DNA from 3 places in the Mesorhizobium sp. C264A genome. Region 1 is predicted to be linked to each of the others. Evidence: predicted binding sites of a transcription regulator. Region 1 holds the regulator's gene; each other region holds the start of a gene.
The links. Region 1 encodes LexA, which represses DNA repair genes until DNA is damaged. Its sites were predicted from a motif close to TGTTCNNNNTGTGTTCNG; they were not measured.
Positions count from the first base shown of each region.

Region 2: a site for LexA is predicted at 6,108-6,125, ahead of NKL04_RS24770 (YifB family Mg chelatase-like AAA ATPase). Genes of this name have one in related genera too.
Region 3: a site for LexA is predicted at 7,607-7,624, ahead of NKL04_RS23125 (putative DNA modification/repair radical SAM protein). Genes of this name have one in related genera too.

Region 1 is NZ_JAMYVY010000001.1:1,811,107-1,821,937, forward strand. It holds gene NKL04_RS08885 (molybdopterin molybdotransferase MoeA) at 1-2, shown strand, start outside; gene NKL04_RS08890 (hormone-sensitive lipase) at 48-884, opposite strand; gene NKL04_RS08895 (AMP-binding protein) at 1,045-2,670, shown strand; gene kynA (tryptophan 2,3-dioxygenase) at 2,667-3,503, shown strand; gene kynU (kynureninase) at 3,609-4,856, opposite strand; gene NKL04_RS08910 (GntR family transcriptional regulator) at 5,024-5,788, shown strand; gene lexA (transcriptional repressor LexA) at 5,994-6,776, shown strand; gene NKL04_RS08920 (ComEC/Rec2 family competence protein) at 6,770-9,226, opposite strand; gene arr (NAD(+)--rifampin ADP-ribosyltransferase) at 9,339-9,755, opposite strand; gene gltX (glutamate--tRNA ligase) at 10,218-10,831, shown strand, end outside.
Region 2 is NZ_JAMYVY010000002.1:1,181,929-1,192,759, forward strand. It holds gene NKL04_RS24740 (GtrA family protein) at 1-1,013, opposite strand, end outside; gene NKL04_RS24745 (glycosyltransferase) at 1,141-2,145, shown strand; gene NKL04_RS24750 (GtrA family protein) at 2,149-2,523, shown strand; gene gshB (glutathione synthase) at 2,604-3,557, shown strand; gene NKL04_RS24760 (glycosyltransferase family 2 protein) at 3,707-4,723, opposite strand; gene NKL04_RS24765 (glycosyltransferase) at 4,908-5,972, shown strand; gene NKL04_RS24770 (YifB family Mg chelatase-like AAA ATPase) at 6,220-7,752, shown strand; gene NKL04_RS24775 (malate synthase G) at 7,958-10,126, opposite strand; gene NKL04_RS24780 (hydantoinase/oxoprolinase N-terminal domain-containing protein) at 10,260-10,831, opposite strand, start outside.
Region 3 is NZ_JAMYVY010000002.1:859,334-870,164, reverse strand. It holds gene NKL04_RS23160 (AraC family transcriptional regulator) at 37-900, shown strand; gene NKL04_RS23155 (MarR family winged helix-turn-helix transcriptional regulator) at 911-1,381, opposite strand; gene NKL04_RS23150 (CobW family GTP-binding protein) at 1,803-2,870, shown strand; gene NKL04_RS23145 (WD40 repeat domain-containing protein) at 3,119-4,093, shown strand; gene NKL04_RS23140 (hypothetical protein) at 4,095-4,547, opposite strand; gene NKL04_RS23135 (aspartate aminotransferase family protein) at 4,703-6,085, shown strand; gene NKL04_RS23130 (glutamine synthetase family protein) at 6,121-7,506, shown strand; gene NKL04_RS23125 (putative DNA modification/repair radical SAM protein) at 7,626-8,861, shown strand; gene NKL04_RS23120 (UdgX family uracil-DNA binding protein) at 8,864-10,330, shown strand; gene NKL04_RS23115 (glycerate kinase type-2 family protein) at 10,597-10,831, opposite strand, start outside.

The DNA of each region.
Region 1 (10,831 bases):
GAAGGTCGCGGATCCAAGCCGTTAATTCCAAGAGATAAGACTGGTTGTTACTCCGCCAGCAATGTCCGCGTCAGCGGATGTGTCGGATCGGCAAGCCCGTCGACGATGCTGAAATGATGCCGGTCCGGCTCGACCACTGTGCTGGTCGTGGCGCCGAGGCCGATCCAGATGTTGGCAAGCAGCGCATTCTGGCGCAGGAACTCCGCCCGCTCGCCGCCGCCGGCCCAGCAGGTGATGCGCGCGCCCTGCATGGGGCGCAGCAGAACCGGGCTTTCGGCCAGTGCTTCCGCTTCATCGATGGCCAGTGTCGCGTTCATCCCCGTCCGCATGATTGGCCGCAGGTCATGGACGCCGGAGATCGAGACGACATTGCGCACGCGGCCCGCCACATCGGCGGCCAGGGGTGTCGTTGTCGTCACCATCCTGGAGGCGAGATGGCCGCCGGCGGAATGCCCGGTCAGGATCACCGGCCCGCCGACCATCGTCGCCGCCTTGCCGATCGCCGCCGCGATTTCCCTAACGATGCCGGAAATGCGTATGTCGGGACAAAGCGTGTAAGTCGGCATTGCCACGGCAAAGCCATTGGCAACCGCGCCGTTGGCCAGATGCGACCATGGCTTGTTGTCGAACGCCTTCCAGTAACCGCCATGGATGAAGACGACGAGCCCTTTGGGCATGACATCGGGAAGGAACAGATCGAGCCTGTTGCGCGGGCTGTCGCCATAGGCGATGTCGAGCTTGGCCCGACCGGACGCCGACATTGTGTCGCGAAAAGCCTGTGCCGGTGTGTCCCACGCGGCCGGCCAGCGATTGCTGCCGGCAATGTTGTCGCCGTTGGCGTAGGCATTGTCCCAATCGGCAACACGATGTTGGAGCATCTGCATCCCTCCCGGATGGCTTCAGTTCAGTCGACAGGAATGGCCGCCGAACAGGGCGGCGTCAATGCTGCGACCTAAAAACATTTTAGGCTTGAAACAAATTTCGACTGGTGCGATCCTGCGCCTTGTTCAGCCATGGGCGCGAGGCAGACAGGGGCAGCCGAAAATGCTTGGGCCATCAGCGCATATCGACACATTCACGCGCGACAACCTGCCGCCGCCGGAGCAATGGCCGGAGTTTTTGCTCGACGGCTTCGACTATCCCGACCACATAAATGCCGGCGTCGAATTGACCGACAGGCTGGTCGAAAAAGGGTTCGGCGACCACACCGCGCTGATCGGCAATGGCCGCCGCCGCACCTACAAGGAACTGTCCGACTGGACCAACAGGCTCGCCCATGCCCTGGTCGAGAATTATGGCGTCAAGCCGGGCAACCGGGTGCTGATCCGCTCGGCCAACAACCCGGCCATGGTCGCCTGTTGGCTGGCCGCCACCAAGGTTGGCGCGGTGGTCGTCAACACCATGCCGATGCTGCGCGCCGGCGAACTCGCCAAGATCGTCGACAAGGCGGAAATCACGGTTGCGCTTTGCGATACAAGGCTGATGGACGAGATGACCGCCTGCGCCAAGGGCAGTGCGTATCTCAAGCAGGTCATTGGCTTCGACGGCACGGCCAACCATGACGCGGAACTCGACCGCGCCGCCCTCGACAAGCCGGTCACCTTCACTGCCGTCAACACCGGCCGCGACGATGTCGCCCTGCTCGGCTTCACCTCCGGCACCACCGGCGTGCCGAAGGCGACGATGCAGTTCCACCGCGACCTGCTGATCGTCGCCGACGCCTATGCCCGCGAAATCCTGGAGGTGACGCCCGACGACATCTTCGTCGGCTCCCCGCCCCTTGCCTTTACCTTCGGTCTTGGCGGGCTCGCCATCTTCCCGCTGCGCTTCGGCGCCGCGGCGACGCTGCTGGAACAGGCGACGCCACCCAACATGATCCACATCATCGAGACCTACAAAGCGACCATTTCCTTCACCGCTCCAACCGCCTATCGGGCCATGCTCAAGGCCATGGATCAAGGCGCTGACTTGTCCTCGCTGCGCGTCGCGGTTTCGGCGGGCGAGACGCTGCCGGCGCCTGTCTTCGAGGAATGGACTGAGAAGACCGGCAAGCCGATCCTCGATGGGATCGGCGCCACCGAGATGCTGCATATCTTCATCTCCAACCGCTTCGACGACATGAAGCCGGCCTCCACCGGCAAACCCGTCGGCGGCTATCAGGCACGCATCGTCGATGACGAGATGCGGGAGTTGCCGCGCGGCTCTACTGGCCGGCTGGCGGTGCGCGGCCCGACCGGCTGCCGCTACATGGCCGATGCCAGGCAAAAGGACTATGTCCGCGACGGCTGGAATCTCACCGGCGATACGTTCACGCAGGACGAGGATGGCTTCTTCCACTTCGCCGCGCGTTCCGACGACATGATCGTCAGCGCCGGCTACAACATCGCCGGCCCCGAGGTCGAAGCGGCGCTGCTCTCGCATCCCGACGTCGCCGAATGCGCGGTGACCGGCGCCGAGGACGGCGAACGCGGCCAGATCGTCGAGGCGCATATCGTGCTTGTGCAAGGCGTTTCGCCGGACGCATTGACCGTCAAACGCCTGCAGGACCACGTCAAGGCAACGATCGCGCCCTACAAATATCCGCGTTCGGTGAAGTTCATCGACGCCTTGCCCAAAACCCAGACCGGCAAGATCCAGCGCTTCCGGTTGCGCGCGGAGAAGATCAATTGATTAAGCCGCACGATCCGGCGTCCGATGGCGCGCAGATGTCGTTCAAGGAGCGGATGTCCTACAGCGACTATCTGCAGCTGGACAAGGTGCTCGATGCGCAGGCGCCGCTGTCTTCTGCCCATGACGAGATGCTGTTCATCATCCAGCATCAGACATCCGAATTGTGGATGAAACTGGCCCTCCACGAGATCGGCGCCGCGATCCGCTCGATCCGCGCCGACCGCCTCGAACCGAGCTTCAAGATGCTGTCGCGTGTCGCGCGCATCTTCGAGCAGCTCAACAATGCCTGGGACGTGCTGCGCACGATGACGCCAAGCGAATACACCGAGTTTCGCGACGCGCTCGGCCAATCCTCGGGCTTCCAGTCGTGGCAGTACCGCGCTATCGAGTTCATGGCCGGCAACCGCAACCTTGCCATGCTCGGGCCGCACAAGCACCGGCCCGACCTTACGGACAGGCTGGAAGCCATCCTGGCCACGCCGTCGCTCTATGACGAGGCGCTTCTGCTTTTGGCGCGCAATGGCTTCGACATCGGCGCCGACGCCAGTCGCACGGACTGGCGCGAGACGCGCGTCGAGAACGAAGAAGTGCTGGCTGCCTGGCAAACCGTCTACCGCGACCCGCAGCGCTACTGGATGCTCTACGAACTGGCCGAGAAGCTGGTCGACTTCGAGGATTATTTCCGCCGCTGGCGCTTCAACCACGTCACAACGGTCGAGCGCATCATCGGCTTGAAGCGCGGCACGGGCGGCACCTCAGGCGCCTCCTATCTGAAGAAGATGCTGGAGGTCGTGCTGTTTCCGGAGCTCTGGACGGTCCGCACCCGGCTCTAGAGCATTTCACCGTTTAACGGAAACGGCGAAATGCTCTAGCTCTTTGATTGACGCAATTTCGGACGGAAAACCGCTTCACACTTTTCCTGAAATTGCTCTAGTTTCTCACGTAACCGCGGTCTTCACCGCGAAGCGGGCGTCCTGCCAGGCGCCGGTGCGCAGAATATCCTCCAGGACTTCGACCGCCTGCCAGACATCGCCATATCCGACATAGAGCGGCGTGAAGCCGAAACGGATGGTCGACGGCGCCCGGAAATCGCCGATCACGCCGCGCTCGATCAGCGCGCGCATCACCTGATAGCCATGCGGATGGAGGAACGACACCTGGCTGCCGCGCTGGCTGCCGTCGCGAGGACTTTCCAGTTCAAGCCCGTAGGCGCCGCATCTGGCTTCGACGAGCTGGATAAACAGGTCGGTCAGCGCGATGCTTTTTCTGCGCACCGCCGCCATGTCGACGTCGTTCCAGATATCGAGCGCGCCCTTGAGCGCCCGCATCGACAGCACCGGCTGCGTTCCGCATAGGAAGCGGCGGATGCCGCTGCCGACGGCAAAGCCCTGCTCGAAGGCAAACGGCCGCGCATGGCCCCACCAGCCGCTGAGCGGCTGGCTGATATCACCATGGTGGCGCTCGGCCGCGTAGATGAAGGCCGGCGAGCCCGGGCCGCCATTGAGGTATTTGTAGGTGCAGCCGACAGCGAAATCGGCATTGGCACGGTCGAGTTCGACCGGCAAGGCGCCGGCGGTGTGGCAGAGATCCCAGATGATCAGCGCGCCGGCGTCATGTGCCTTGCGCGTCAGCGCCGCCATGTCGCGCAACTGGCCGGATTTGTAGTTGACGTGGTTGACCAGGATGACGGCAACGCTGTCGTCGATCAGGTCCTCGATTGCGGCCGCGTCGACGCCCTCCAGCCGCAGCCGCGTTCCCGGCCGGGTCGAGGCGACGCCTTCGGCCATGTAGAGGTCGGTCGGGAAACTGTCGCCCTCGGCAACGATGACCGACCGATTCGGCCGCATGCCGAGCGCGGCGTGCAGCAGCTTGTAGATGTTGATCGAGGTTGTGTCGCAGACCACCGTCTGCCCGTCAGCCGCGCCGATCAGTCGTCCGAGCTGATCTCCCAGTTCCACCGGCATGTTGAACCAGCCAGCCGTGTTCCAGGCGCGAATGAGGTCCTGCGCCCATTCCTGCGTGGCGGCCTGCTGCAGTTCGCTGAAGACGACCGCTGACGCGGCGCCCAGGGAATTGCCGTCGAGATAAATCACGCCTTGCGGCAAGACAAAGCGTTCGCGCATGGAGCGCAGCGGATCGGCGGCATCCATTGCTTGGATTGTAGCGAGATCGGGTGTCGTGCTCATGATCCGGCGCCCCTCCATGGACAAACGCGCGCGGCGGAGCCTGCCGCCCAAACATGCCGGCGATCTTGAGTGGTCGCCCTTGAACTGTCAAACATTATATATAATTCACCCATTGAAAGGCTTTGATATATAATGATCCGCCGAGCGTTTATATCTGATGGATCACGATGCTGGATGACGAGCAGACCTCGAAGACGGAAGCGGCCTATCGCCTGCTCAGGCGCGATATTCTTGCGACCCGGCTGGCGCCTGCCGCGCCGTTGAAGCTGAGCACGCTGCGCAACACCTACGGCATCGGCTGGACGCCGTTGCGCGAGGCGCTGTCGCGGCTGGAGGCGGAACGGCTTGTGACCGCCATCAGCAACCGCGGGTTTGCGGTCGCTCCCGTCTCTCGGGCGGAGCTCGAGGATTTGGCGCGTGCGCGGCTGGTGGTCGAACTGCCCCTGCTGGTGGAATCGATCGAGGAGGGCGACCGTGAGTGGGAAGACGCGGTCGTTGCCGCCCACTATCGTCTCTCACGGTGCGGGTCTGTTCTCGACGATCCATCGGATGATGCGGTCGACGCGTGGTACGAAAAACACGATGCCTTCCATGCGGCGCTGCTCAGTGCCGCGACATCCAGCTGGCTGCTGCGCTTCAATGCGACGATTTCCGACCAATTGCATCGCCATCACCGCTTTCTGGGTCTGGCCCCGACGCTGCGCGCCGCCGCCGGCCGCACGGATGGCCACCGGAAGGCCGTGGCGGCCCTGCGCGACGCCGTGGCGATCGAACACCATACCGCCCTGATGGAAGCGGCCCTCGATCGCGACGTCGAACGTGCGAAAACTCTGATGACCGCTCACATCGGCTACACGCTGCAGGTCTATGCCCAGAGTGAACCCGGCGCGGATGCTGCGCAGCCCCATCCGAAAAGGAAGCGGCGATCGTAGCCGACGACGCAGGGCACTTTGTCTTCGTTTCACCCCGTTGCCGGCCAACGACTACGAGCGCCGCTCGCGGTGCCGAACGTCACGCTGAACAAAACGTCAACACATTCATTAAACTTTAAAAGGTTGCGGAACACAACTGGAACAGATAGTGTTTGTTCTGGGTTTGTTTTTTCTGATTCTGGTTTCAGAACCCCTGGGGGCCGCGATGCTGACGCGCAAACAACATGAGCTTCTGATGTTCATCCATGAACGCCTGAAGGAGAGCGGAATCCCGCCGTCCTTCGATGAGATGAAGGAAGCGCTTGACCTCGCCTCCAAGTCCGGCATCCACCGCCTGATCACGGCGCTTGAGGAGCGCGGTTTCATTCGCCGGCTGCCGAACCGGGCGCGCGCGCTGGAAGTGCTGCGGCTGCCCGACTCGATCGCACCAGGCCTCAATGCGGCGAGGAAGTTTTCGCCGAGCGTCATTCAGGGCAGTCTTGGTCAAACCGGCCAAGGGCAAGGCGGCCAGGGACAAGGCGCGATGGGCCAAGGCGGTATCGGCCGCCAGATCAAGCCGGGCTCGCCGTCGCGTTCGATGTCGGCCGGCAATGACGACGCCGTTTCGGCGGTGTCGATCCCGGTGATGGGACGCATTGCTGCCGGTGTGCCGATCGACGCCATCCAGCATCAGACCCATTCGATCTCGGTGCCGCCTGACATGATCATGGGCGGTGAACACTACGCGCTCGAGGTCAAGGGCGATTCGATGATCGAGGCCGGCATTTTCGATGGCGACACGGTCATCATCCGCAATGCCGACACAGCCAGCCCCGGCGAGATCGTGGTGGCGTTGGTCGACGATGAGGAAGCGACCCTGAAACGCTTCCGCCGCAAGGGCGCCTCGATCGCCCTGGAAGCCGCCAACCCGGCCTACGAGACCCGCATTTTTGGACCGGACAGGGTGAAGGTGCAGGGCAAGCTTGTCGGATTGATCCGGCGCTACTGAGCCGGCTTGGGTTTGTACTTTTCACGCTGGTTGTAAGGCGGCAGGCCGCGCGCTTCGCGGGAGAAGCGGCGCTGCTCGTGCCAGGGGCGATACGGCTTGTCGACGGCGAAGCGGATGGTTGGCGCTGCAGCTGCCGATTGCGGATCGAAGAAGACGGCGGCGCTGCCGTCGCGGGCCAGCTGTTTCTTCGTCACGACCAGCACCAGCGGGTCGCGGCACGGATTGTAGGCCGTGGCGTCATCGATGACGATCAGGCTAGCGAAGGCACAGGCCGGCCGCGCCGTCTTGCGGTCTTTGGCAAGGGCTACAATGGCTCCGGAAGGGTGTCGGGCGATACAGAGATCGCCCATGCAATAGAAGGGCGACCCGGGCGGCAGATCGAGCGGATCGAGATCGAACCGCGTATCTGTTGCCTCGAAAATCTCGGGCGGGATAATGGTTTCGGCCCGCAGCGCCCGTTTCCAATTGTCCGTGGTGAATTCGTTGGAGCGTTCGCGGTTGAGGGCGAGTTCGCCGCCACCTATCGGCATGGCCACCAGATGTGCGTCCTCGGATATGAGCACGTCGGGCGTAAGCACCTGCGGCACCGTCAACAGGCCGGCCAGCGCGAAAGGCACGGCCGCCAGCCTGAGCCAGGTGGTGGCCATGGTGGCGATGACGAGGGCGACCGCCACCAACAGCACCGAGCGGATGGAGATCAGCCCGACGGCGTCGACCGGCGAGCGCTCGGAAATCCAGGCCGATATAGCGATCATCGCCATCAGACCCTTGCCCATCACATAGAGGAACGGCCCGTCGGCGCCGAACGGCATCGCCAGTGCGCTGAGCACGGCAAAGGGCATGACGATCAACGAAACAATCGGCATCACGGCCAGATTGGCGATCAGGCTGAGCGGCGACACACGCTGAAAATGCCAGATGGCGAACAGCAAGGTTGCACTGCCGGCGATGATCGAGGTCATGGCGAGGCCGCCCATGGCCAGCGCGAATTTTCGCGACAGGAAGCCGACGAAGGAGCGCTTTGCCAGCGGCGTTCTCACCTTGTCGGCGCGGTAATCGGCCCAGCCGGCATAGGCGCCGACAAGGGCGGCGGTGGCGGCAAACGACATCTGGAAGCTGGGACCGACCACCTCGTGCGGCGACACCAGGATGACGGCGATGGCGGAGATCGCCAGATTGCGCATGGTGAGTGCGGCGCGATCAAACAGCACGGCGACAAGCATGACCGCCAGCATGATGAAGCTGCGCTCGGCGGCAACCACGACGCCTGAAATAACGAGATAGGCGGCGATGGAGACGAGTGCTGCCACTGCTGCATATTTCTTGACTGGGCGGCGCGAAGAGAAATCGGGAAACAGCGCAAAGGCGCCACGCAGCAACGCCATGATGGTGCCGGCAACCAGCGCCATGTGCAGGCCGGAGATGGAGATGATGTGGTAGATGCCGGTGCGCCGCATCGCTTCGTTGACCTCGTCCGGGATGCCGGCGCGCACGCCGACAATCAACGCCGCGGCAATCTCGCCTTCGGCGCCGCCGATCTTGCCCCTGATATGGTCGGCAATGTTTTCGCGCGCGTTCTCGATTGCCGAGGAGAGCCGTGCGGTCAGCGGCGGCGGTCCCTGCGTAGCAATGGTTTTCGGATTGCCGAGAAAGAAGCCGCTGCCGCCGATGCCGGTGAAATAGCTGTCGAAGGAGAAATCGTAGCTCTCCGGCCGCACCGGACCGGTCGGCGGCAACAGCCTGGCATAGCCGGTGATCAGGGAGCCGGCGGTCATATCGGCGGGAACGGTCCGCGCCGAGAGCCTGACCCGCTCCGGGGCGTAGCGCAGCTTGGGGTAAGCGGTCGAAACCACGTCGAGCGTCAGCCTGATGCGCCCGCTCTCCATCTGTTCGAGACTGACGACGCGGCCGGTCAGCCGTGTCTGGATCTCGGAGCCGAGCATCTGCGTTCCGGCGCGCCAGGTCTCGACCTTGGCGGCGACGACGCCGAGCGCGCACAGCATCGCGGCCATGCAGAACAGATGCGTCCTCGGCCGAGGTCGCGTGGCGACAGCGCAACATGTCGCCAGCACCACAATGGCGATTGGCTGCGCAAAGCCGGGCTCGCCGGCCAGCGAGAAATAAATGATGACGCCGGCCGCCAGGAAAACCGGCACCAGCAGGAAGGCGACGCCCCGGTCGAGCTCCGTGTTGGCGGCCACGGCAAGGCTGCGGCGGAGCGCGGGCCATGACGGACGGCGAAGCCGTCTGCGCAGACGGGCGATAGATCCGGGCGCTGTGGCTTGCGCCGGCAAGGCGTGACCGGGCAGCGCAGGCGCGACGCCGGGATGCGGCTCCGGCAGCGCGAGGGGCAGCGGCTCGGCATAGGGACTATCGGCAAACAGCGAGCGTTCGCTGACGCTTGCCTCGGCGCCTTCGCCTTCCTTCGTGCCCCGGCCACGTCCAGCCATCGGGTCTGCCCCTTGCGCCCCAGACCTCCTATGCTACATGAACGCGCAAAGCGCGAAAGTCCGTGCGGTCGCGTCCACCGCGCCGGAATTGACCATCACTCGCCAAGGACGCTCAATCCTCAATCATATCCCGGCCCTCCGCCCTCAGGCGAGCAAGCCCATCGTGCATTGCCTTCAATTGTTCGGGTGTATGACCCTGCCATTCAGCGAGCTCCCCCAGGATGAGTAACGGATCACGGGAGCGGTAGGATTTCGTCGGATTGCCGGGAAATTTTTTATCGGTCAGGTTAGGGTCATCCATGAAAAACCCCGTCGGCTTTACGATGTAAATCCTTCGACGACCGTCACCCGTTGCAAGCTCTGCTCCCCAGATGGCGGCTTCCAGTGTCTGGGTGAAATAGATCCATGACAGTGGTTTACCTCTGAAATTGGAAGGGTGGCCGACGCTCAGCAGATCCCCGGGTTTCAAATCCGCCCGGGTGCCATGGTAGAACGGATCACCCTCCGTATGGTCAGCGTTTCTGGTCATCGGTAGTCCTTCTTTCAATCATGCTTCCTTAGTGGCGAGACCGGACTGCACACAGTTGCGGTGTTCACGATAATGATTGCAGAAAGGTCAATATGCGTGACCAAGCCAACGCTGTCACGGCGGCGTTGTAGTCGGGCAGTGCCGCCTCCGTGAAGAAATGTCCGCTCGTCAGAGGAGGCTACCACCGTCGCAGCGATGTTCCAGGCACTGTGACGGACGCTGCAGCCGAATGAAACCCAGACATTGACGCTGCTGCCAAATGAGGTTGCGCGGAGGTGCGAACAGATTTTGTGCTACAAGGCTCCGGCGCCCGTTGACGCAACCGATAATTGGCGACGTGCCCCGGCCTCATCCAGCCATCGGGTCTGCCCCTTGCGCCCCAGACCTCCTATGCTACATGAACGCGCAAAGCGCGAAAGCCCGCGCGATCACGCCCCGCTTTCCAAGGTTCCCGAGAGTTCCATGTCCGACACGGTCGTCACCCGTTTTGCCCCCTCGCCCACCGGCTATCTGCATATAGGCGGCGCGCGCACCGCACTGTTCAACTGGCTGTACGCCAAGCACACCGGCGGCACGATGGTGCTGCGCATCGAGGACACCGACCGCGAACGCTTCAACGAGGCGGCGACACAGGCCATTCTGGATGGGCTGACCTGGCTCGGCCTTTCCTGGGACGGTGAGGCCATATCGCAGTTCGAGCGCGCGCCACGCCACCGGGAGGTGGCCGAGGAGCTGGTGCGCCTGGGCAAGGCCTATTACAGCTACGAGACCCCTGCCGAGCTCGAGGCGATGCGCGAGGCCGCACGCGCCAAGGGCTTGCCGCCGCGCTACAATGGCGCGTGGCGCGATCGTGCCCCCTCGGAGGCGCCTCCCGGCGTCAAGGGCGCCATCCGCATCAAGGCGCCGACCGAGGGCGAAACCGTGGTGCACGACCGTGTCCAGGGCGAGGTGCGCTTCCCCAACAAGGACCTCGACGATTTCATCATCCTGCGCTCGGACGGCAATCCGACCTACATGCATGCCGTCGTCGTCGACGACCATGACATGGGCGTCACCCACATCATCCGTGGCGACGA
Region 2 (10,831 bases), on a different contig from region 1:
TCGTCAATGTGATCGAGCCACAATTCCTTGAGGCGCGGATCGAGGTTTGCGTAGGGAGCCGCAAGGCATTGCGGAAACAGCGCCACGATGACGGCGCCCAGCACAAGCGCGAGCAGGCTAAGCGAGATCAGGCGGCGGCTGGCGGTGCCATTGGACACCGTGAGCGACGTCACGGCGGCAAGCCCCAGTCCGGCGATTGCCGCCACCAAGAACTGCACAGCCGAGAAGGCATCGCACTGCGGCTGGCCCATGGCCGATGGCGGGATGGTGGTGACGAAGACGAGGGCTGAAACCCCGGCAAAGCCGAGACCGAAATCCCTGGCGATCCGGCGTTCGCCGCCGGGATCGACGACGAACAGCAAGGCGATGCAGGCGCCGATGGTGGCGACATAGGGCGCGGTTTCCATGCCGACGGCCAGCGTCAGGGCCGCGCACAGCCCGGAAATCAGCGCCGCCCAGCGACGCGCCGGCGCCTCGAGCAGCAGGCTGAGGCTGGCCATGGTCAGCGTCAGCTGGACATTGTGATGATCGAGCGCACCCGGCAAGAAAATGCCGATGAAATGCAGCGCTGCAGCGCCGATGACGATAGCGGGCAGCACGGCGCCGACGCCGGCGAAGCTTCGTGCCGCACGGGCTGTAAAAAACACCGCCAGGCAGAACAGCAGCGACGGCCACAGCACCTGTGCGATCGCTTCGGCCATGGCCATGCTGCCGGTCAGCGCCGAGGCGGCGAGGATGATGGCGGCGAGCGGTGCGTCGACCAGCCGCGACCAGTGCATGACGAAACCGCCTTCCGGCCCCATCCTGTACTGATGCAGGTCGAACCAGCCCTGGCCGGCCAGCATGTCGCGAACCTCGACCAGCCGCAGCAGGCTGTCATTGTCGCCGCCGGCATTGCTCAATTCGCGAAAGCCCGTGGCGGCATTGACGGCCAGCACCACCAGCATGGCAAGCAGCGCCAGCGTCATATCGGACTTCCAGGAGGAAGCACCCGCCTTGGCTGCGTTCATCATCATGACCTTCGTCGGAAAGACTGCGGCCTTAAACCTAGCCTTAACAGCTTCAATAAATAGTAAAGTCGCCTGAGCGAGGCCGCATATGAGCGCGGCCGGAGGCTCCGCCGGGCGTCGGGAGACGGAAATGCCGCACGAAGTCCGCCATGAGCCGGCCATTGCCGTGCTCCTGCCTTGCTACAATGAGGAACTGACCATCGCCGAGGTGGTGCGGCGCTTTCGCGAGACGCTGCCATCGGCCGACATCTATGTCTATGACAACAATTCGCGCGACCTGACGGCATTAAAGGCCCGCGCGGCGGGCGCCATCGTCGTCCGCGAGCCGCGCCAGGGCAAGGGCAATGTCGTGCGGCGCATGTTCGCCGACATCGATGCCGATATCTATCTGATGGCCGACGGCGACGGCACCTATGCGCCGGAAGATGCCTCGCTGCTGATCAACATCCTGCAGACCGAGCGCTGCGACATGGTGGTGGGCACCAGGCGCGGCGTCACCGACGATGCCGGCCGTTCCGGCCATGCCTTTGGCAACCGCATTTTCAACAGCCTCTACAAGCGGCTGTTCGGCACCGACTTCACCGACATCTTCTCCGGCTACCGCGTCTTCTCGAGGCGTTTCGTCAAGAGCTTTCCCGCGGTTTCCGGCGGCTTCGAGATCGAGACCGAAATGTCGGTGCATGCCTCGCAGCTCAAACTGCCGGTGAGCGAGATCGCGCTCGATTATGGCCGCCGGCCTGAGGGATCGTCGTCGAAGCTGTCGACCTATCGCGACGGCGCCAGGATCCTGTGGATGTTCGCCATGCTGATGAAGGAGACGCAGCCGCTGCGCTTCTTCGGCGCCTTCGCGATTTTCTTCCTGGCGTCGAGCCTTGCCCTGATGACGCCGGTGCTGATCGAATTCGCCCAGACCGGCCTCGTGCCGCGCATGCCGACCTGGGTGCTGTCGGTCGGCCTGCTGCTGCTCTCGATGCTTGCGATGGTGACCGGATTGATCCTCGATTCGGTGTCGCGCGGGCGCGCCGAGCAGAAGCGCATTTTTTATCTCTCGGTGCCGTCGAGCCGGGTCGAAGGGCGCGAACGCACTGGTGAAATCCCGAAGGCCGAACCGGGCAAGACGCCCCGGGCCGCCTGAGCCGTGAGCCGGCTCGCCCGCTTCGTCCTGGCAGGCGGCGTTGGTTTCGTCGCCGATGCCGCGGCGCTCTGGCTGCTCTTGGCGCTGACGCCGCTCGGTCCCTTCGTCGCCCGTGTCCTGTCGATCGGCTTTGCGCTGTGCGTCACCTGGCAGATCAACCGGCACCTGACCTTTTCGCCGTCGAGCCGCGGCGTGGCGCAGGAGGGCGCGCGCTATGGCGGCGTCGGCATCGCCACCAGCATCGTCAACTATCTCATCTACTGCGCCATCCTGTTTGCGCTGCCGGCGCTGCCGCCGCTGGCCGCACTTGCCGTCGCCTCGCCGGTCGCCATGGCGCTGTCGTTCCTCGGTTACTCCCGGCTGGTCTTCGACCGTTAAAGGTCTGGGCCAAGCAAGCGCGATTGGCAGAAGCCGCCAAGTTCCGTATATCGGCGACAGAGCCTGCTGGAGACCGGAAGATGCCCCTGAAAATCGCCGTCCAGATGGACCATGTCTCCACCGTCTCGATCGCCGGCGACACGTCGTTTGCGCTGTCGCTGGAGGCGCAGCGGCGCGGCCACCAACTGTTCCACTATACGCCCGACCGGCTGTCGATGCTGGGCGGCAAGGTGTTTGCCCGCATCGAAGAGATGAAGCTCCGCGACGAGAAGGGCAATCATTATACGCTGGGCGACAAAGTGCGCACCGACCTGTCGGAGATGGATGTGATCCTGCTGCGCCAGGACCCGCCCTTCGACATGAATTACATCACCACCACGCACATTCTGGAGCGTATCCATCCCAAGACACTGGTCGTCAACGACCCGGCCTGGGTGCGCAACAGCCCGGAAAAGATCTTCGTCACCGAATTCCCCGATCTGATGCCCGAAACGCTGATCACCAAGGATCCCCAGGAGGTCGCGGCCTTCCGCAAGGAATTCGGCGACATCATCGTCAAACCGCTCTACGGCAATGGCGGCGCCGGCATCTTCCATCTCAAGGAGGGCGACCGCAACCTCGCCTCACTGCTCGAAATGTTCGCCCAGCTGTCACGCGAGCCCTATATCGTCCAGCGCTATCTCAAGGATGTGCGCAAGGGGGACAAGCGCATCATCCTGATCGACGGCGAGGCGGTCGGCGCCATCAACCGCGTGCCGGCCGACCACGATTCCCGCTCCAACATGCATGTCGGCGGCCGTGCCGAAAAGACCGAGCTGACGACACGCGAACGCGAGATCTGCGCCCGCATCGGGCCGTCCCTGAAAGCACGCGGCTTCATCCTCGTCGGCATCGACGTCATCGGCGACTACATGACCGAGATCAACGTGACCTCGCCGACCGGCGTGCGCGAAGTGCAACGTTTTGGTGGCGCGGATATCGCCAGCCTGTTCTGGGACGCGGTGGAGGCGAAGCGGCGCAATTCGGCCGCGTAGTGTGCGTTGCTACGGAGGACTTTGGTGGGTCCAGAGAAGCATCGAAAGATGCTCTTTATCGGGTAAGACTGCCGAGCAAGCGGCTCATCAAATCAAACTATGTCCCGGAAGCGCCGAGGCCTCAGTTTCGGAGGAAGGAGACCGATAAGTCAGGTCTGCAATTTTAGCTGTGGTGTTGCCCAGTCTTTCAGCAGAAAACCCGCATCGGCGTTCTTTTCCAGCAATGCAAAAGCCGCAGACAGTCCGATCAGGTCGACCAAGGTCCTGCGCATTGAGTGGCGGGAGATTAAATGCTCCAGTCCCGGCGCCACTTCGCACCAACGATTGGCCAGTGCCCGCCGTATCGCTATTTCAGTATCAGGCGACATCCTGCCGAGGCCAACTCCGGTACCCAGGATGCGCCCGTCCGCCCAGCCATTGCCGCCGTGAAGCCGATAACTGCCAAGAGCCCGCCCAATCCTCACGGTTCCGCCGATCATATGGGCGGCACGAGCCATATAACCATCGGCACATATCTTTATTTCGTCCGGATCGGATGGACGCATGATTTCAAGCGGAGCTCGACGAAACATCATCCCCGATGTGGTTGACCAAAACCAACCCACGGTGCCCCGATCAATAAATAATAATGTCGGGTCAGCTTCGGTGTCGACATGCAGGTAGCCGCTCATTTTCGGCATCGATCGCGGGTCATTCAGGTGGAATACGGGATGACCGCCCGCAAGCAGTTTGCCGGCCGTATCTATCACCACCTCATCGGAGCTCGACATCGCCGCGATACGGGTGTGGCTGAGATGCGCTCTCACATGGCATTCTATGAAGTCAGGGTGCCAAGCATCGTCACCGTCAAGAAACGAGATCAGGGGCCCGGCTGTCGCGTCAAGCCCGGTCATCATTGTTGCCATCTGCCCGCCATTTTGCAGTCGGGGCAGAAAGCGGAAACGACTGTCGCCAAGCTGGGACAGACACTCTTCAATCCTTCGGCGGGAAGCGTCGGTCGAAAAATCATCGACCACCACGCACTCGAACGCAGTGTATGTCTGCGCCGCTACGGATCGGATCGCAGTGTCGATGAATGCCTCTTGATTGAAACAGCCTACGCAAACGGATACGGTTGGTAGCGCGATGTGAGAACCAGCCCCGCTTGGGACGATGTTTTCTTTCAAGAGGCGCTTCTCCGTACACCAGATTTGATCGCCTGAGATATTCCGTCGATCAACTGGCGATGTTTCTTTGCCAAATTTCTCTCTGTCGAAGCGAGTTTTGCCCCGCACTCAAGATCGCAATTGCCGCATGTTGACCCTACAGCACGGGTATCGCCCTCCTACCAAATTCGAGATTGTCAGAGCCATGCTGCGTCATGGCCACAAACTCAGAAAGGGGCACCCTTCCGCGAAGTCGCAACCTGCTCTTCAGGCCAGTTTGCTGTCTGACGATCCGTTCATATCCTATTCGGGAATGTCCGGTACGCCGCTCGGATTAGCAAGTCATATGCCTTTCCTTCCACGCGGCCACCGCGCCTGGTTTCTCATCTCGCCAACCTGGTCCATCGAAAGCAGTGCTAGCGTCAAAACCATCCGGACCTATGCCGTTCTGCATAGACTCAAGAACCCCCGTCACTCGCTAATCTTCCTATCCAACACTCAGGCCGAGGCTGATCTGTTGAATCAGTCCGGCGAGGCCGCCGTCCTGCACAACAAGACGTCAACAACCTCCGAACACATATTCAGGCCTCTCGATGACGTCCCTGTAGAATTTGATGCAATCTACAATGCGCAACTGGCTCCGTGGAAGCGCCATGACTTGTCGCTTGGCATCCAGCGTTGCGCATTTGTCTTCTATCGAGATTCAAGCGGGTCCTCCACGACGGAGTCGGAAAGAGCACGAATAAATCGGCATAGGGAGCTCGCGCCGCATCACGTCTTTATCAACGAGTTTGACGGCACCGGCAAGCCGGTCCGATTGGCACCGGCTCAGGTGAACACGCATCTAAATCGTGCAGCCGTGGGAATCTGTCTCTCTCACCTGGAAGGACCAATGTTCGCCAGCACGGAATATCTTCTCGCGGGCCTTCCAGTGGTCACGACGCCGAACCATGGCGGCCGAGACCTTTATCTGGATGACGACTATTCGCTCACAGTTCCACCCGATCCTCGATCCATCGCGGAGGCTGTCTTAGCGCTGAAGGAGCGACGAATTCCCCGGGATTACATTCGTTCGCAAACTTTGAAACGAATCGAACGAGACCGCGGGCGGTTCATAGACCTTGTAAACGAGATTTTTCTGGAGAGCGGCTCTTCGCGCCGGATCGCCATGCCTTGGCCTTTCCGATATCCTGTCATGGAGTGGCTTCCACCGCAGGTCGCGATCGATCGATCGCTTTCAGGTTCGGTCGATGCCTTCATCACCGCTTAGAAAGCAACAGCCTCAGATTGCCGAAGGGCCTAGTCGCCTTGTTAACGCGGTCGAGGAGGCGGAGCAGCCGTTCCATTGCTTAACCATCTTCCGTTTTTGCAACCGGCACAGCGCGCTGCAACCACCACGAATGCATGTTCCTGTAATGTTCTTGCCTTGGCCTAAAATCTATGGTTGTCTTGTCCTGACGTCGCTCGCGGTCTGAACCACAAGGCCGAGGCGAGCCGATATCCGGGGGCAGAGCAAGATGGTGGCGCGGGTTCGCACGGTGGCTTTCCAGGGCATCGAGGCCGTGCCGGTCGATGTCCAGGTGATGATCGCGCCGGGCAAGGTCGGCATGCAGATCGTTGGGCTGGCCGACAAGGCGGTGGCCGAAAGCCGCGAGCGCGTGCAGGCGGCACTGCATGCGTCGGGGCTGTCGATGCCGTCGAAGAAGGTGACGGTCAACCTGGCGCCTGCCGACCTGCCCAAGGAAGGGAGCCATTACGACCTGCCGATCGCGCTCGGCCTGATGGCTGCACTCGGCGCCATTCCGGGCGACATGCTGGCCTCCTATGTCGTGCTCGGAGAATTGTCGCTCGACGGCACCATTGCCGCGGTCGCCGGTGCGCTGCCGGCGGCGATCGGTGCCAATGCCGAGGGAAAAGGCCTGATCTGCCCGTTCGGCTGCGGGCCGGAAGCGGCCTGGGCGGGCAAGGATTTCGACATATTGGCGCCGCGCAGCCTGATTGCCATCGCCAATCATTTTCGCGGCACGCAGGTGCTGTCGCGGCCCGAGCCCGGCATCCATGTCTCGGCCCGCGACCTGCCCGACCTTTCAGACATCAAGGGCCAGGAAAGCGCCAAGCGGGCGCTGGAAGTGGCGGCGGCCGGCGGCCACAATCTGTTGATGGTCGGGCCTCCCGGCTCGGGAAAATCGATGCTGGCGCAGAGGCTGCCCTCAATTCTGCCGCCACTGGCGCCCAAGGAACTTCTTGAAGTCTCGATGATCGCCTCGGTGGCCGGCGAGCTCGGCGAAGGCAAGCTCACCGACCGGCGGCCGTTCCGCGCCCCGCACCATTCGGCTTCGATGGCGGCAATGGTCGGCGGCGGCATCAGGGCGCGGCCGGGCGAAGTATCGCTTGCCCACAACGGCGTGCTGTTCCTCGACGAGTTTCCCGAATTCACGCCGCAGACCTTGGATGCGCTGCGCCAACCGCTGGAGACCGGCGACTGCATGATCGCGCGCGCCAACCACCGCGTCACCTATCCAGCGCGCATCCAGCTGGTGGCGGCGATGAACCCGTGCCGTTGCGGCATGGCCGGCGAGCCCGGCTATCGCTGCCTGCGCGGCGAGCGCTGCCGCACCGACTACCAGGCGCGCATCTCAGGCCCGTTGCTCGACCGCATCGACCTCAGGATCGAGGTACCGGCGGTCTCGGCCGCCGACCTGATCCGGCCCGACCGAGCGGAGAAAAGTGCAGCCGTCGCCCAGCGCGTGGCGCGCGCCCGCACCATCCAGCGCGAACGGTTCGAGCGGCTGGGCGTTACCAGCGCCACCACCAACGCCCATTGCTCGCCTTCTGTTATCGAGGACATCGCTGCGCCGGACGCAGCAGGCCTGTCGCTGCTGAAAGACGCCAGCGAGAAACTCGGCTTTTCTGCGCGCGCCTATCACCGCGTGCTCAAAGTGGCGCGCACACTGGCTGACCTCGACGCCAGCGAAACCGTCGGCCGAATTCACCTGGCCGAGGCGATTTCCTACCGCATGATGTCGGAGCGGGTAGCGCAGGCGGCGTAAGGGGAGGGTGCAGCGAAGCGGCGGGGTGGGGTCACCGAAGAATGCTCGACCTTTTTTTTGAAGCCGAGCCGAGAAAGGGCCTCTGCGATGACATTGCTTGTAGTGTAGTCCGAAGGGAGTCGGCGCGCTTCACGCAGGACCCCTCCCGGCCCTTCGGGCCACCCTCCCCTCAAGGGACCCTCAAGGGGGAGGGAGACGCCGGCGCTCAGGCCCGCTCTTTCGCCTTCAGCTCCAGCCGCCGTGCGTGCAGCACCGGTTCCGTATAGCCGTTCGGCTGCTCGCGGCCCTTGAACACCAGATCGCAGGCGGCCTGGAAGGCGATGGAATTGTCGAAATCGGCGGCCATCGGGCGGTAGAGCGGGTCGCCGACATTTTGGAGGTCGACGATCGCCGCCATGCGCCGCAGCGAATCCATCACCTGAATTTCGGAGCAAACCTTGTGGTGCAGCCAGTTGGCGATGTGTTGCGAGGAGATGCGCAGCGTGGCGCGGTCTTCCATCAGGCCGACATCGTTGATGTCGGGCACTTTCGAGCAGCCGACGCCCTGGTCGATCCAGCGCACGACATAGCCCAGAATGCCTTGCGCATTGTTGTCGAGCTCGCGCTGGATCTCGTCGGGGGTCCAGTTCGGCCGCACCGCCACCGGCACCGACAATATATCATCGAGCTTCGCCTTCGGCCGGCTCTTGAGCGCCGCCTGGACGGCATGGACATCGACCTTGTGATAGTGCGTGGCGTGCAACGTCGCCGCCGTCGGCGACGGCACCCAGGCGGTGTTGGCGCCGGCCTTGGGATGGGCGATCTTCTGTTCCAGCATCGCCGCCATCAGATCGGGCATCGCCCACATGCCCTTGCCGATCTGGGCATGACCGGCCAGCCCGCATTCGAGCCCGGCGTCGACATTCCACGCCTCATAGGCGGAAATCCAGGCGGCCTGCTTCATGTCGCCCTTGCGGATCATCGGGCCGGCTTCCATCGAGGTGTGGATCTCGTCGCCGGTGCGGTCGAGGAAGCCGGTGTTGATGAACACGACGCGTTCCCTGGCGGCGCGGATCGCCTCCTTGAGGTTGACGGTGGTGCGCCGCTCCTCGTCCATGATGCCCATCTTGATAGTGTTTTTGGCCATACCGAGCAGCGCTTCGACGCGGTCGAAAATCTCGACTGCGAAGGCGACTTCCTCCGGCCCATGCATCTTCGGCTTCACCACATACATCGAGCCCGCGCGGGAATTCATCCGACGCCCGTTGGCGCCGACATCGTGCAGCGCGATCAGCGCCGTCATCGCCGCATCCAAGATGCCTTCCGGCACCTCGTTGCCATCGCGGTCGAGGATGGCCGGATTGGTCATGAGGTGACCGACGTTTCGCACCAGCATCAGCGAGCGGCCAGGCAAGCTCAGCGCGCCACCACTGGGCGCGGTCCAGGCGCGGTCCGGATTGAGTTTGCGCGTGAAGGTTTTGCCGCCCTTGCTGATTTCCTCCGCCAGATCGCCCTTCATCAAGCCGAGCCAGTTGCGGTAGACGATAACCTTGTCCTCGGCATCCACCGCCGCGACCGAATCCTCGCAGTCCTGGATGGTGGTCAGCGCCGATTCCAGGATCACGTCGGCAATGCCGGCCGGGTCGGTGCGGCCGATCTGGTTGGTGCGGTCGATGAGGATCTCGATGTGCAGGCCGTTCTGGACCAGCAGGATGGCTTCCGGGTTGGCGCCGTCGCCGCGATAGCCGGCAAATTGTTTCGGGTTGGCCAGCGTGGTGCCGCCGGCGCCGGCGCCGAGCCGCAAGGTGCCACCCGAAGCCGTCAGCCCGTTCACGCCGGCCCATTTGCCCGAGGTGAGCGGCACGGACTCGTCCAGAAAACTCTTCGCCCAGGCAACCACCTTGGCGCCGCGCACGGGGTTGAAGCTTTTACCCTTCTCGGCGCCACCGGTCTCGGCAATGGCGTCGGTGCCGTAGAGCGCATCGTAGAGCGAACCCCAGCGGGCATTGGCGGCGTTGATCGCATAACGCGCATTCATCACCGGCACCACCAGCTGCGGCCCGGCAACGGTGGCGATCTCGGGGTCGACATTGTCGGTCGACACGGAAAAGGCCGGCCCTTCGGGCACGACATAGCCGATCTCACGCAAGAAGCTTTTGTAGGCCTCCATATCGATGGGCGCGCCATTGGCGCGGTGCCAGGCGTCGATCTGTTCCTGCATGGCGTCGCGTTTGGCCAACAACGCCCGGTTCTTCGGCGCGAGATCATGGACGATGGCCGAAAAGCCGTTCCAGAAGGCGTCGGCGGCAATGCCGGAACCGGGCAGCGCTTCGCCGACAAAGTCATGCAGTTCGCGGGCAATCCGCAATCCGGCGATCTCGACGCGATCGGTCATCAGGGCTTCTCCAGATGAAAGGCTTTGCGGCCTTTGGCATGTCGGGGGTGAGGGGTCAATTCAGCTTAGGGTGAAGGCGGGGATTTTGAAGCTGCTGATCTCCCCCCAAGGGGACCCCAAGGGGGGAGATTACCTAAACCGCAATCCTCGGCCGACCCGATGCAACCGCCACCACATGCGCTTCGATAAACATCCGTTGGGCCTCAACCGTAGACACCTTGAACTCGGTCGAAACGTCGATCTCGGCATTATCCGTGCCGGCATCCTTCGCGCGCGCGGCTACGATCGCCCGCACATCAGCCTCCGCTGCCGCGATCGCCTTGGCCTCGTCGGTGAAGTCGCGCACCGTTTGCCCCGACGCGACCCGGAACAAACCTTCCTTGGGCTGGCTGACGCGGGCTTCGGCCGAGACGCGGACCTGGCCGACGACGGCGCCGAGCGCGTTGGCGACGTCGGTATCCTCCGGCACCACGCACTCATTACCGACCAGCTCGGCCAAGCCGGCATAGTGCAGCGGCGCCGAGGCGCCGAGGCCAATGACCGGACGATCGAGCGCGACGCTGAGCCTTGCGATGCCGGGATGGGAATCGACGGCGCGCTGCACCAGCGCGTGCGCGACGGTGGCGGCGCCATCCAGCCCATCCTCGGCAAAGGCTGTCTCCAGAATGTATTCGGCCGACCAGCGCGTGAGCGTCAGCAGCACGC
Region 3 (10,831 bases), on a different contig from region 1:
ACTCCGGAGCACGCCCATGAAGGGCAGGGATAGGTGATGACGCACGATCTAGACGGTGAGGCGACACAGGGTCTTGGACGTTCGTGCGCGGATGAAGACCGGATCGTCTCGGCGCCAGGCAGCACCGGCATCGAGCGCATCGAGGCGCATTTCCATGGCAACGCCTTCGACCTACACCGTCATGATACGCTTGCCGTCGGCGTGACGCTTTCCGGTGTGCAGCGCTTCCACTACAGGGGCACTGTCAACCACAGCCTGCCCGGCCAGGTTATCGTGCTGCATCCCGACGAAGTGCACGATGGCGGCGCCGGGACCGAGGATGGTCTGCGCTACCGGATCCTCTATCTGGAACCCTCACTGCTGCTCGACTGCCTCGACGGCGCGCCGCTGCCTTTCGTCAGGGATGCTGTGGTCAGCGATCCTGCCTTGCGTGGCACGCTGCTTTCGGCTCTGGCGCCGCTCGACGAGGAACTGGACGAGCTGTTCGTCGCCGATTTCGTTGCGGAGCTGGCGCAGCATCTGGGGCGTCATGCGGGACAGAAGGCAAAGCCGATGGGGAAGTCGGCCTCGCGTGCGGCGGCGCTGGCGCGCGGCTATCTCGAGGAGAATGCCGAGCGGTCCGTTCGTTCCGATGAGCTGGAAGCCGTCACCGGGCTCGACCGCTATGCGCTGTCACGCCATTTTCGCGCGACCTATTCCACCAGCCCGCATCGGTTCCTGCTGATGCGCCGGCTGCAAAAGGCAAGACGGATGATCGAGGTGGGCGAGCCGCTGGCCGAGATTGCCGTTGGCGCCGGCTTCAGCGACCAGAGCCATTTCAACAGGCATTTCAAGAAAGCATTCGGCCTGACGCCCGGCCGCTGGTCGACCCTGGTGCGCGGGCCTTCGGTAGCCGCCTAGGTCAGGAAGATCAATCGTCGATGTCGCCATCGTCGTCGACAAGCACCAGCTCCTCGTTCGACAAATTGGCCTCGATGCGGGCGAGCAGCTTGAACAGCGTCTTCTGTTCTTTCTTGTCGAGGCCCTTCAACGCCTGCTTCTCGGTCTTCTTCACCGACTTCTCGATGGCGTGGATGATCTCGCGGCCGGTGTCGGTGAGAAAGATATGCGCCTGGCGTGCATCCGCGGAAGAGGCGCGCTTTTCCAAAAAGCCCTGGGCCTGCAGCCGGTTGATGGTCTTGGTGATGGTCGGCGGGCGCACGCCGAGGCGGCCGGCGAGATTGCCGGGCGTCTGGCCGTCCTCGCGGTCGAGCGTCAGCATGATCTGGTCCTGGCCGGCATAGAAGCCGTGCGCCAGAAGCCGCGCCGCCAGCGCGGTCCTTGCCAGCCTTGCCGCCGAATGCAGCCGGCTCATCGTTGCAGTCTTGTCCGCCTTGGCCATGGTGATCCCTCTTCGGCCGTACCGGTGCGTGCAGCATAGACGCAGCCGGCCGGTTGGCAATCGACGATCAAAAAGATTCCGGCTTTCGAAACAGCTTTGCCGGCAAGCATTTGTGGTGCTCGAAATGGTGATGCCAGATGTTTATTTCAGTTAGATGACAAACGAGTTTCCGCCAAGGCGATTGCAACGGTTTGACGCGGCGCGGCTTAGCACAGATCAACGAAGAGGCGTTTCCAGCGACACGTTGATGGTCGGCATCCCTCGCACTCGGCCTCTCGGGTCTACCCATCCGCTTCGTCAATCCTGGGTCAAACACCCAGGCGGTTTGCCTCGTGCAAAAGGCCGGCACACATCCTATATCAGGCCAACAATCCCTTCTTGCGGCCCGCAATTCCGTGGCCCAGCCATTTCGAGGCAAGATATGAGCGAAGCACAGACGCAAATCCCCGTGACCGTTCTCACCGGCTATCTCGGCGCCGGCAAGACGACGCTGCTCAACCGCATCCTGTCGGAAAACCATGGCAAGCGTTATGCCGTCATCGTCAATGAATTCGGCGAGATCGGCATCGACAATGATTTGATCGTGGAATCCGACGAGGAAATCTACGAAATGAACAATGGCTGCGTCTGCTGCACGGTGCGCGGCGACCTGATCCGCGTCGTCGAAGGCCTGATGCGCCGTCCCGGCCGCTTCGACGCCATCGTCGTCGAGACCACCGGCCTCGCCGATCCTGTGCCGGTGGCGCAGACCTTCTTCATGGACGACGACGTGCGCTCCAAGACCAAACTCGACGCTGTCGTGGCCCTGGTCGACGCCAAGCACCTGCCGCTCAGGTTGAAGGATTCCAAGGAAGCCGAGGACCAGATCGCCTTCGCCGATGTTGTCGTGCTGAACAAGACCGATCTGGTGACGCCCGAAGAGCTGGCCAAGGTCGAAGCCACCATCCGCGCCATCAACCCGGCGGCCAGGATCCACCGCACCACGCGCGCCGGCGTGGCGCTGTCGGAAGTGCTCGACCGCGGCGCCTTCGACCTGTCGCGCGCATTGGAAAACGATCCGCATTTTCTCGAGGCGCACGATCATGATCACGACCACCATGATCACGACCACGATCACCACGACCACGATCACCACGACCATGATCACGACCATCATCATCACGATCACGCGCATCCCTCCGACATCCATGACGTGACCGTGCAGTCGGTGTCGCTGCGCGGCGGCGAGATGGACCCGAAGAAATTCTTCCCGTGGATCGAGAAGATCACTCAGATGGAAGGTCCCAACATTCTGCGGCTGAAAGGCATCATCGCGCTCAAGGGCGACGACGAGCGCTATGTCATCCAGGGCGTGCACATGATCATCGAAGGCGACCACCAGCGCGCCTGGAAAGACGGCGAAAAGCATGAGAGCCGGCTGGTGTTCATCGGCCGCGAGCTTGACGCCGAACGGCTGAAGAAGAGCTTTGACGCCTGCCAGGCGGCTTGATTTCCGGACTCTATGGCGCTAGCGCTGCCCGCTCTTCCTTCTCCCCTTGTGGGAGTAGGTGGCCTCGCGAAGCGAGGTCGGATGAGGGGTGCTCCAGCTCGGCACCGACGGCGATCCGTCCAACACCCCTCATCCGTCTCGGCGCTGCGCGCCGATCCACCTTCTCCCACAAAGGGGAAGGTTGACGCCAGGCCTGGCCGCCTCAATGGCTTCCCGGGAGTGGTGACAGCTTCATTGGAATGGTCCTGATGCCCACAGTTGCTCCCCTCGACCTGGAAGGTCACTGCCTTGCCGCCGTCTTCCTCGACAACGTGCCGCATTTTGCGCTGGCCGATGGGACAGTTCATAGGCTCGACAACGGCCACAAGGCAATTCAGGCCAATGACGGCCTGCTCTCCACGTTCCATGACGCCGCCAACGACCGCCTGGTCACCGGCGGCGAGGACGGCAAGATTTTTGCTGTCACCGCAGGTGGCACCGTCGGCGAATTGGCGAGCGCCGGCAAGAAGTGGATCACCAGCGTCGCCGCCGGGCCGCAAGGCGCTATCGCCTATGCCACAGGCAAGACTGCGTTCGTGCGCTTTGCCGACGGCAAGACCAAAGAGTTTGCCCATCCGCGTTCGGTCGAGGGGCTGGCCTTCTCCCCCAAGGGCATACGCTTCGGCGTCGCCCGCTACAATGGCGCGACGCTGCATTTCCCGGCCGCCGAGGGCAAGCCGGTGGAGCTGGAATGGGCCGGTGCCCATACCGGCGTCACCTTCTCGCCGGATGGCGCCTTCCTCGTCACCACCATGCAGGAAAACGCGCTGCATGGCTGGAAGCTCGCCGACGGCAAGCACATGCGCATGACCGGCTATCCCGGCAAGGTCAAAAGCCTGTCGTGGAGCGTGAAGGGCAAGTGGCTGGCGAGTTCCGGCGCGCCGGCGGCGATCGTCTGGCCGTTTTCGGGCAAGGACGGCCCGATGGGCAAGGCGCCGCTGGAGCTCGGCACGCGCGGCAACGCCATGGTGACATCGGTTGCCTGCCATCCGAGCCAGGATGTCGTCGCCGTCGGCTATGATGACGGCATGGTCATGGCGGTGCGCTTTGCCGATGCCAAAGAGGTGCTGTTGCGCCGCCCGGGCATGGGCGCCATCACCGCGATGATGTGGGACAAGGAAGAGCGCCGGGTCGCCTTCGGCAGTGCCGCCGGCGACTGCGGCGTCATCGATATCTCGGCGTGACCTATTCGGCTCCGCACGACACCTTGCCGGTCAATTCTTTCGGCTTGCCGTCCTGTTCCGTGTCGGCGGCGTTGTCGTAGACGGCAAGCGTGTACCGGCCGCCATAGACGCCCTCGTCACTGGTCTTGGTCAGGATCGTCAGTTCGACAGAGTTGAATTTAACGCCGAGCGGATGCTCGTGGTAGATGTTCAGCCGCAACTCCTTGTCGTCCAGCCAGTACTGGGTGAGGTCGGAATCCTCGAAGACGGTCTTGCGCAGACTGTCGCCTTCCGGCCGGCCAAGTATCTCGAGATCGCCGCGAAAATTGAAGGTCGGGCCGCCCATACCTCTGGTGACCCCGGCGCCGACCTCGAATTGCACCGCTTTGTCATCGACGGAACACCAGACGCCGCCCGATGCGGAAGCCGCAGCGGCCGACAAGAGTAGCGCAATAGCGCAGATGATCGTCCGCATTTTTCTCCCCAAACCACAGACCCGATCGCATTGGCGCCCGACTGCGCCGGAAGGTCAAGTCTGCCGAACTTGCTGCTGACCCAATGCAGCGCACCAACACGGCCAATTGCGGTTGCCGTCGCCAATTGGGTAGTGTGCCGGCCGAGAGGGATTTCATGTACAGCACGAACAGTTCAAAGGCGTCCATTGGCGGTATCAGCCGTGACCGCATCGCTGCATTGCGGACAAGCGAGGCGAACACCTTCCGCAAGGCGCGGCCGAAATCGCAGGCCAAGGTCGGTAACGGCCTGCCAGGCTTCTTCGGCGGTGTGCCGATGCACTGGATGAACGACTGGCCGACGCCATTCCCGATCCTGGTCGAAAGCGCCAAGGGCGCCGCCATCACGGATATCGACGGCAACAGGCTGGACGATTTCTGCCTCGGCGACACCGGTTCGATGTTCGGCCATTCGCCGCCGCCGGTGGCGCGCGCCATCCGCCGCCAGGCCGGGCGCGGCCTGACCTATATGCTGCCTTCGGAGGATGCGCTGGCCATCGGGCCGCTGCTCACACAGCGTTTCGGTCTGCCGTTCTGGCAGATCGCCACCAGCGCCACCGACGCCAACCGCTTCGCGCTGCGCGTCGCCCGCGCCGTCACCGGCCGCGAAAAGATACTGGTCTTCAACGGCTGCTATCACGGCTCGGTCGACGAGACGATGGTCCGGATGGTCGACGGCAAGCCCGTGAATCGGCCGGGGCTGGCGGGTGAGTTTCGCGACCTGACCAAGACGGCGAAGGTCATTGAATTCAACGATGTCGCCGCGCTGCAAGCAGCGCTCAAGGACAAGGATGTCGCCTGCGTCATTGCTGAGCCGGTGCTGACCAATTCCTGCATGGTGCTGCCCGATCCGGGTTTTCACGACGCCTTGCGCAAACTGACGCGCGCGGCCGGAACGCTGCTGCTGATCGACGAGACCCACACCATCTCGACCGGCCCAGGGGGCTACACCAGAAAATTCGGGCTGCAGCCCGACCTTTTCGTGCTGGGCAAGCCGATCGCCGGTGGCGTGCCGGCAAGCGTGTGGGGCATGAGCGACGAGGTCGCCTCGCGCTATGCCGACTACAACCGAACCAAGGAGCCGGGCTATTCCGGCATGGGCACGACGCTGTCGGCGAACCCGCTGCAGTTCGCAGCCATGCGCGCAACGCTCGAAGAGGTGATGACGCAGGAGAATTATGCCCGGATGGATCGCCTCGCCCTGCGGCTCGATGCCGGGCTGACCGGCGTCATCGATCGCTACAATCTGCCCTGGCATGTCGCCCGCGTCGGCGCCCGCGTCGAGTTCATCTGCGCCCCTGGCCCGCTCAGGAACGGCGCCGAAGCCGAGACTGCCCATGCGCCGGAGCTTGAGGCGGCTATCCATGTCGCGCTGGTCAACCAGGGCGTGCTGATCGCGCCCTTTCACAACATGATGCTGATCTCACCGGCCACCACCGGCGCCCAGGTCAACCGGCTGATCACCGCCTTCGCCACGGTTGCGGCAAGGCTGACGGCATGAGACAAGCTGCCAAGCCAAACTCGAGTACACTAATCATGACTTCACCTTCGGGCTCGACGCCCGCCGAGGCGCAAGCCTTTCTCGACGCCCATCCCGAAATCGAAGCCTTCGATATCGTCTTGACCGACGCCAACGGGGTCGGCCGCGGCAAGATCGTGCGCCGGCATGAGCTGAAAAGCATCTTCGAGGGCGGCCGCCACATGCCGATCTCGATCCTCGGCCTCGACATCACCGGCGAGGATGTTCACGAAACCGGGCTGATCTGGACGACCGGCGATGGCGACCTCAGGGCCTGGCCGATCCCCGGCACCCTGGTGCCGCTTTACGGCACGAACCCGCCGCGCGGCCAGTTGCTGATGGCGATGTACCATCTCGAGGGACAGCCTATGTCGTCGGACCCACGGCTGGCGCTGGCCAGGCAGGTCGACATCTTGGCGGCCAAGGGCCTCTATCCCGCCGGCGCCTTCGAACTCGAATTTTTCCTGCTTGCCAATGAGCGTGACGCCGACGGCAAGGTAAAGCCGGCGGACGCCGTGCTCGACGGCCGCCGCTCGGCCAAGACGGAAGTCTATTCCGTCGACCATCTGCACGGCATGGAGCCGCTGTTTTCCGACATCTATGCCGCGGCCAAGGCGCAAGGCATTCCGGCCGAAACGGTGATTTCCGAATACGCGCCCGGCCAGTACGAGCTGACGCTGAACTATCGCAAGGATGTCATGCGGGCGGCCGACGACCTCGTCATGTTGAAGCGGCTGGTGCGGGCGCAGGCGCGCCGCCATGGTGTCACCGCCTGCTTCATGGCCAAGCCGATCGAAAAATACGCCGGCTCCGGCATGCATTTCCATGTTTCGTTGCAGGACAAGAACGGCCGCAACGTTTTTGCCGAGGCTGGCGGCGAAAGCTGGTCGCTGCCGCTGCTGCAGGGGCTCGGCGGGCTGATCCAGACCATGGCCGAATCGATGCTGGTGTTTGCGCCGCACGCCAATTCCTGGCGGCGCTTCGTCTCGCAGTCCTATGCGCCGGTGGCGCCGACCTGGGGCGTCAACAACCGTTCGGTGGCGCTGCGCATCCCGGCGGGCGACGCCAAGAACCGGCGCATCGAGCACCGGCCGTCGGGTGTCGACGCCAATCCCTACCTGATCGCGGCAACGGTGCTGGCCGGCATCATCAAGGGTCTGGATGAAGGCCTCGACCCCGGCCCCGAAACCACTGGGAATGGCTATGAAGCCGCCATCACGCGCACGACCATGCCGGTCGACTGGCGCGCCGCGATCGAGGCGGCGCGGGCATCGAGCTTCCTGAAAGAGGCGCTTGGCGAGGATCTGCATCGCACCTTCGTGGCGATCAAGCAGTCGGAGTATCTGCGCGTCGCCCGCACCGTCAGCGAGCTGGATTACCACCTCTACCTCCATGAGGTCTGAGAGACCGCCTGGAACTCGGGCAGTCGTCCTGCTAGCCCGACGATCAGGCGGCGATTACTTTTTCGCCGCCTGCATCAAATGAGGTGGCGCTGCAGCCTTCAAGAACATATCATGAACGGATGAGCGCACCTACCGTCCGTGAAAAGCTGGCAATCCTGTCTGACGCCGCCAAATACGATGCTTCCTGCGCCTCGTCCGGCTGGGCGAAGAAGGATTCGCTCCAATCCGGCGGTATCGGCTCCACAGAAGGCATGGGCATCTGCCATTCCTACGCGCCGGATGGCCGCTGCATTTCGCTCCTGAAAATCCTGCTCACCAATTTCTGCATTTACGATTGCAGCTACTGCATCAACCGCTCGTCATCGAATGTGCGCCGCGCCCGCTTTAGCATCGACGAGGTGGTGAAGCTGACCATGGATTTCTACCGGCGCAACTACATCGAGGGCCTCTTCCTGTCCTCCGGCGTCATCCGTTCGCCCGACGAGACCATGGCCGAGATGGTGGAGGTGGCGCGGCGGCTGCGGCTGGACGAAAAATTCTCCGGCTATATTCATCTGAAGACCATTCCGGAAAGCTCGGCCGAACTGGTCGAGCAGGCCGGGCTCTACGCCGACCGGCTGTCTATCAACGTCGAACTGCCGACCGATGAGGGCGTCAAGAAACTGGCGCCGGAGAAGAAGCCGGAAACGATCCGCCTTTCCATGGCGAACCTGCGCCGGAAGATGGAGGAAAAAGCCGAGCCGACGCTGAGGACCAAGAAGCGCGAACGCTTTGCGCCCGGAGGTCAGTCGACGCAGATGATCGTCGGCGCCGACAAGACATCCGACGACGGCATCTTGCACACCAGTGCGCGGCTCTATGGCAGCTACCATCTGCGGCGCGTCTATTACTCCGCCTTCAGCCCGATCCCGGATTCGTCATCGTCGCTGCCGCTGCAGAAACCGCCGCTGATGCGCGAGCACCGGCTCTATCAGGCCGACTGGCTGATGCGCTTCTACGGCTTTTCGCAGCCGGAAATCCTCGCCGGCAGCAGCGACGGCATGCTCGATCTCGCCATTGACCCCAAGCTCGCCTGGGCTTTGCGCAATCGGGCGAGGTTTCCCGTCGACATCAACCGCGCCGATCGGGAAGCGCTGCTGCGGGTTCCGGGTCTGGGCACCAAGGTGGTGGCGAAGATCCTTGAAACCCGCCGCCACCGACACATGCGGCTGGAAGATGTCGGACGGATCTGCCATTCGATCGCCAAGCTGAGGCCCTTCATCATCGCCGAAGGCTGGTCGCCGGGTGGACTAACGGACAAGACCGGCTTGCGCGACACGATCGTAAAGTCCTGCGAACAACTGTCTCTGTTTTGACCATGCAGCCGGCCCAGCTCGACCTTGCCCGATACACTGTCCGGCTAGCGAGCCAGACCGATTTCGCCGGTTGGCGCGATGCGGCACGGCGTCTGGCGCTGAATGAGGTCCGACCTGAGGATATTAGTTGGGGTGTCGGGTCCGACGCCAATGATACTCAAGATGCCTTGCCGGCGGTGCCAGAGGGCGCGCAGCTTACCGTCCCGCGCGAGTTCATCGCCCATGCCGAAACGGCCTTCTGCCACTCCGACCCCGGCCGGTTTGCCTTTCTCTACTGGATGCTTTGGCGCCTGCGCACCGAGCCGAAACTGCTGGCGATCGCATCCGATCCCGACACCAGGCGGCTCGAAGCCATGGAAAAGGCGGTGCGGCGCGACAGCCATAAGATGCATGCCTTCGTACGCTTCCGGAAGATCGGCGACGGCGAGAACGAGCGCTACGTCGCCTGGTTCGAGCCGGAGCATTTCATTGTCGAGCGCAACGCGGATTTCTTCGTCCGGCGGTTCACCGGCATGCGCTGGACCATCCTGACGCCCTATGCCTCCGCCGACTGGAACGGCGAAAGGCTGGCGATCGGGCCGGGTGCGGCCAAGGGCGATGCACCCGATCAGGACGACACCGAGGCGTTGTGGCTGACCTATTTCGAAAACATCTTCAACCCGGCGCGGCTCAAGGTGAAGGCGATGCAGAAGGAGATGCCGAAGAAATATTGGCGGAACCTTCCCGAGGCCTCGCTCATTCCAGATCTGATCGCAGGAGCGGACGAGGCCGCCAGGGATATGATTGCCAGACTGCCGACAACGCCGGCGCCGCACCACGCCAAGCTGCAGGCGAAACATTGGCCGAAGCGCGAGCCGGCCGAGGCGCCGGACGATGACGCCAACACCATTTCCGAGCTACGCGAAGCCGCGAAAGGCTGCCGCCGCTGCCCGTTGTGGCGCGACGCGACACAGACCGTGTTCGGCGAGGGGCCGGATGATGCCAAAGTGGTCTTCGTCGGCGAACAACCGGGCGATCAGGAAGATCTCGCCGGCAAACCTTTTGTCGGGCCAGCGGGCAAAGTGTTCGATGCAATTCTCGATGACGCAGGCGTCGACCGGCAAAAAGTCTACGTCACCAACGCCGTCAAGCATTTCAAGTTCGAGCCGCGCGGCAAGCGCCGCATCCATTCGAAGCCAAATGCCGGCGAAGTCCAGGCCTGCCGCTGGTGGATCGGCCGGGAGCTTGAGCTGATCAAGCCGGACCTCGCCGTGGCGCTTGGGGCAACGGCGGCGTTGTCGCTGCTGGGCAAGGCCATTGCCGTGACGAAAATGCGCGGCCAGTTGATCGAACGCGAGGATGGCTTGCGCGTGTTCATCACCATCCACCCCTCCTTTATCCTGCGCATTCACGAGCCGACGGACAAGGAGGCTGAGCGCGAGCGGTTCCTAAAGGATATGAAAGAGGTGAAGCGGCTGATGGGGTCGTGAGATGAGCGAAAGCCTCAGCGACATCGTCATCCGCGGGCGGAGCAAGGAGTGAAGCGACGCAGCGCAGACCCGAGGATCCATGCCGCGACGTTTGCACGCTGCTACGGTGCAGAATTATGCCGTTGCGCTCGACGGCTAACATCACGGAATGGATCCCAGGGGTCTTCGCGACGGAGCTTCGCTCCTGCTTCGCCCAGGGATGACGAAGCTGGGTGGCTTCACGGTCGTGAATCCAACGTTGGAAAACTTCGGCCGCCACGGCCAGATTAACTGATTAGGATTGCCCTCAGATCGTTCACATTCGTACCCGTCGGCCCCGGCACGAACAGATCGCCGATCGCGTTGAACGCCGTCCAGGCATTGTTGCCGGCCAGCATCGCCTTGGCGTCGATGCCGGCGGCACGCATGCGCGAGACAGTCGAGCCATCGGCAAAGGCGCCGGCATTGTCTTCCGAGCCATCGATGCCGTCGGTATCGGCGGCCAGTGCATGAATACCTTCC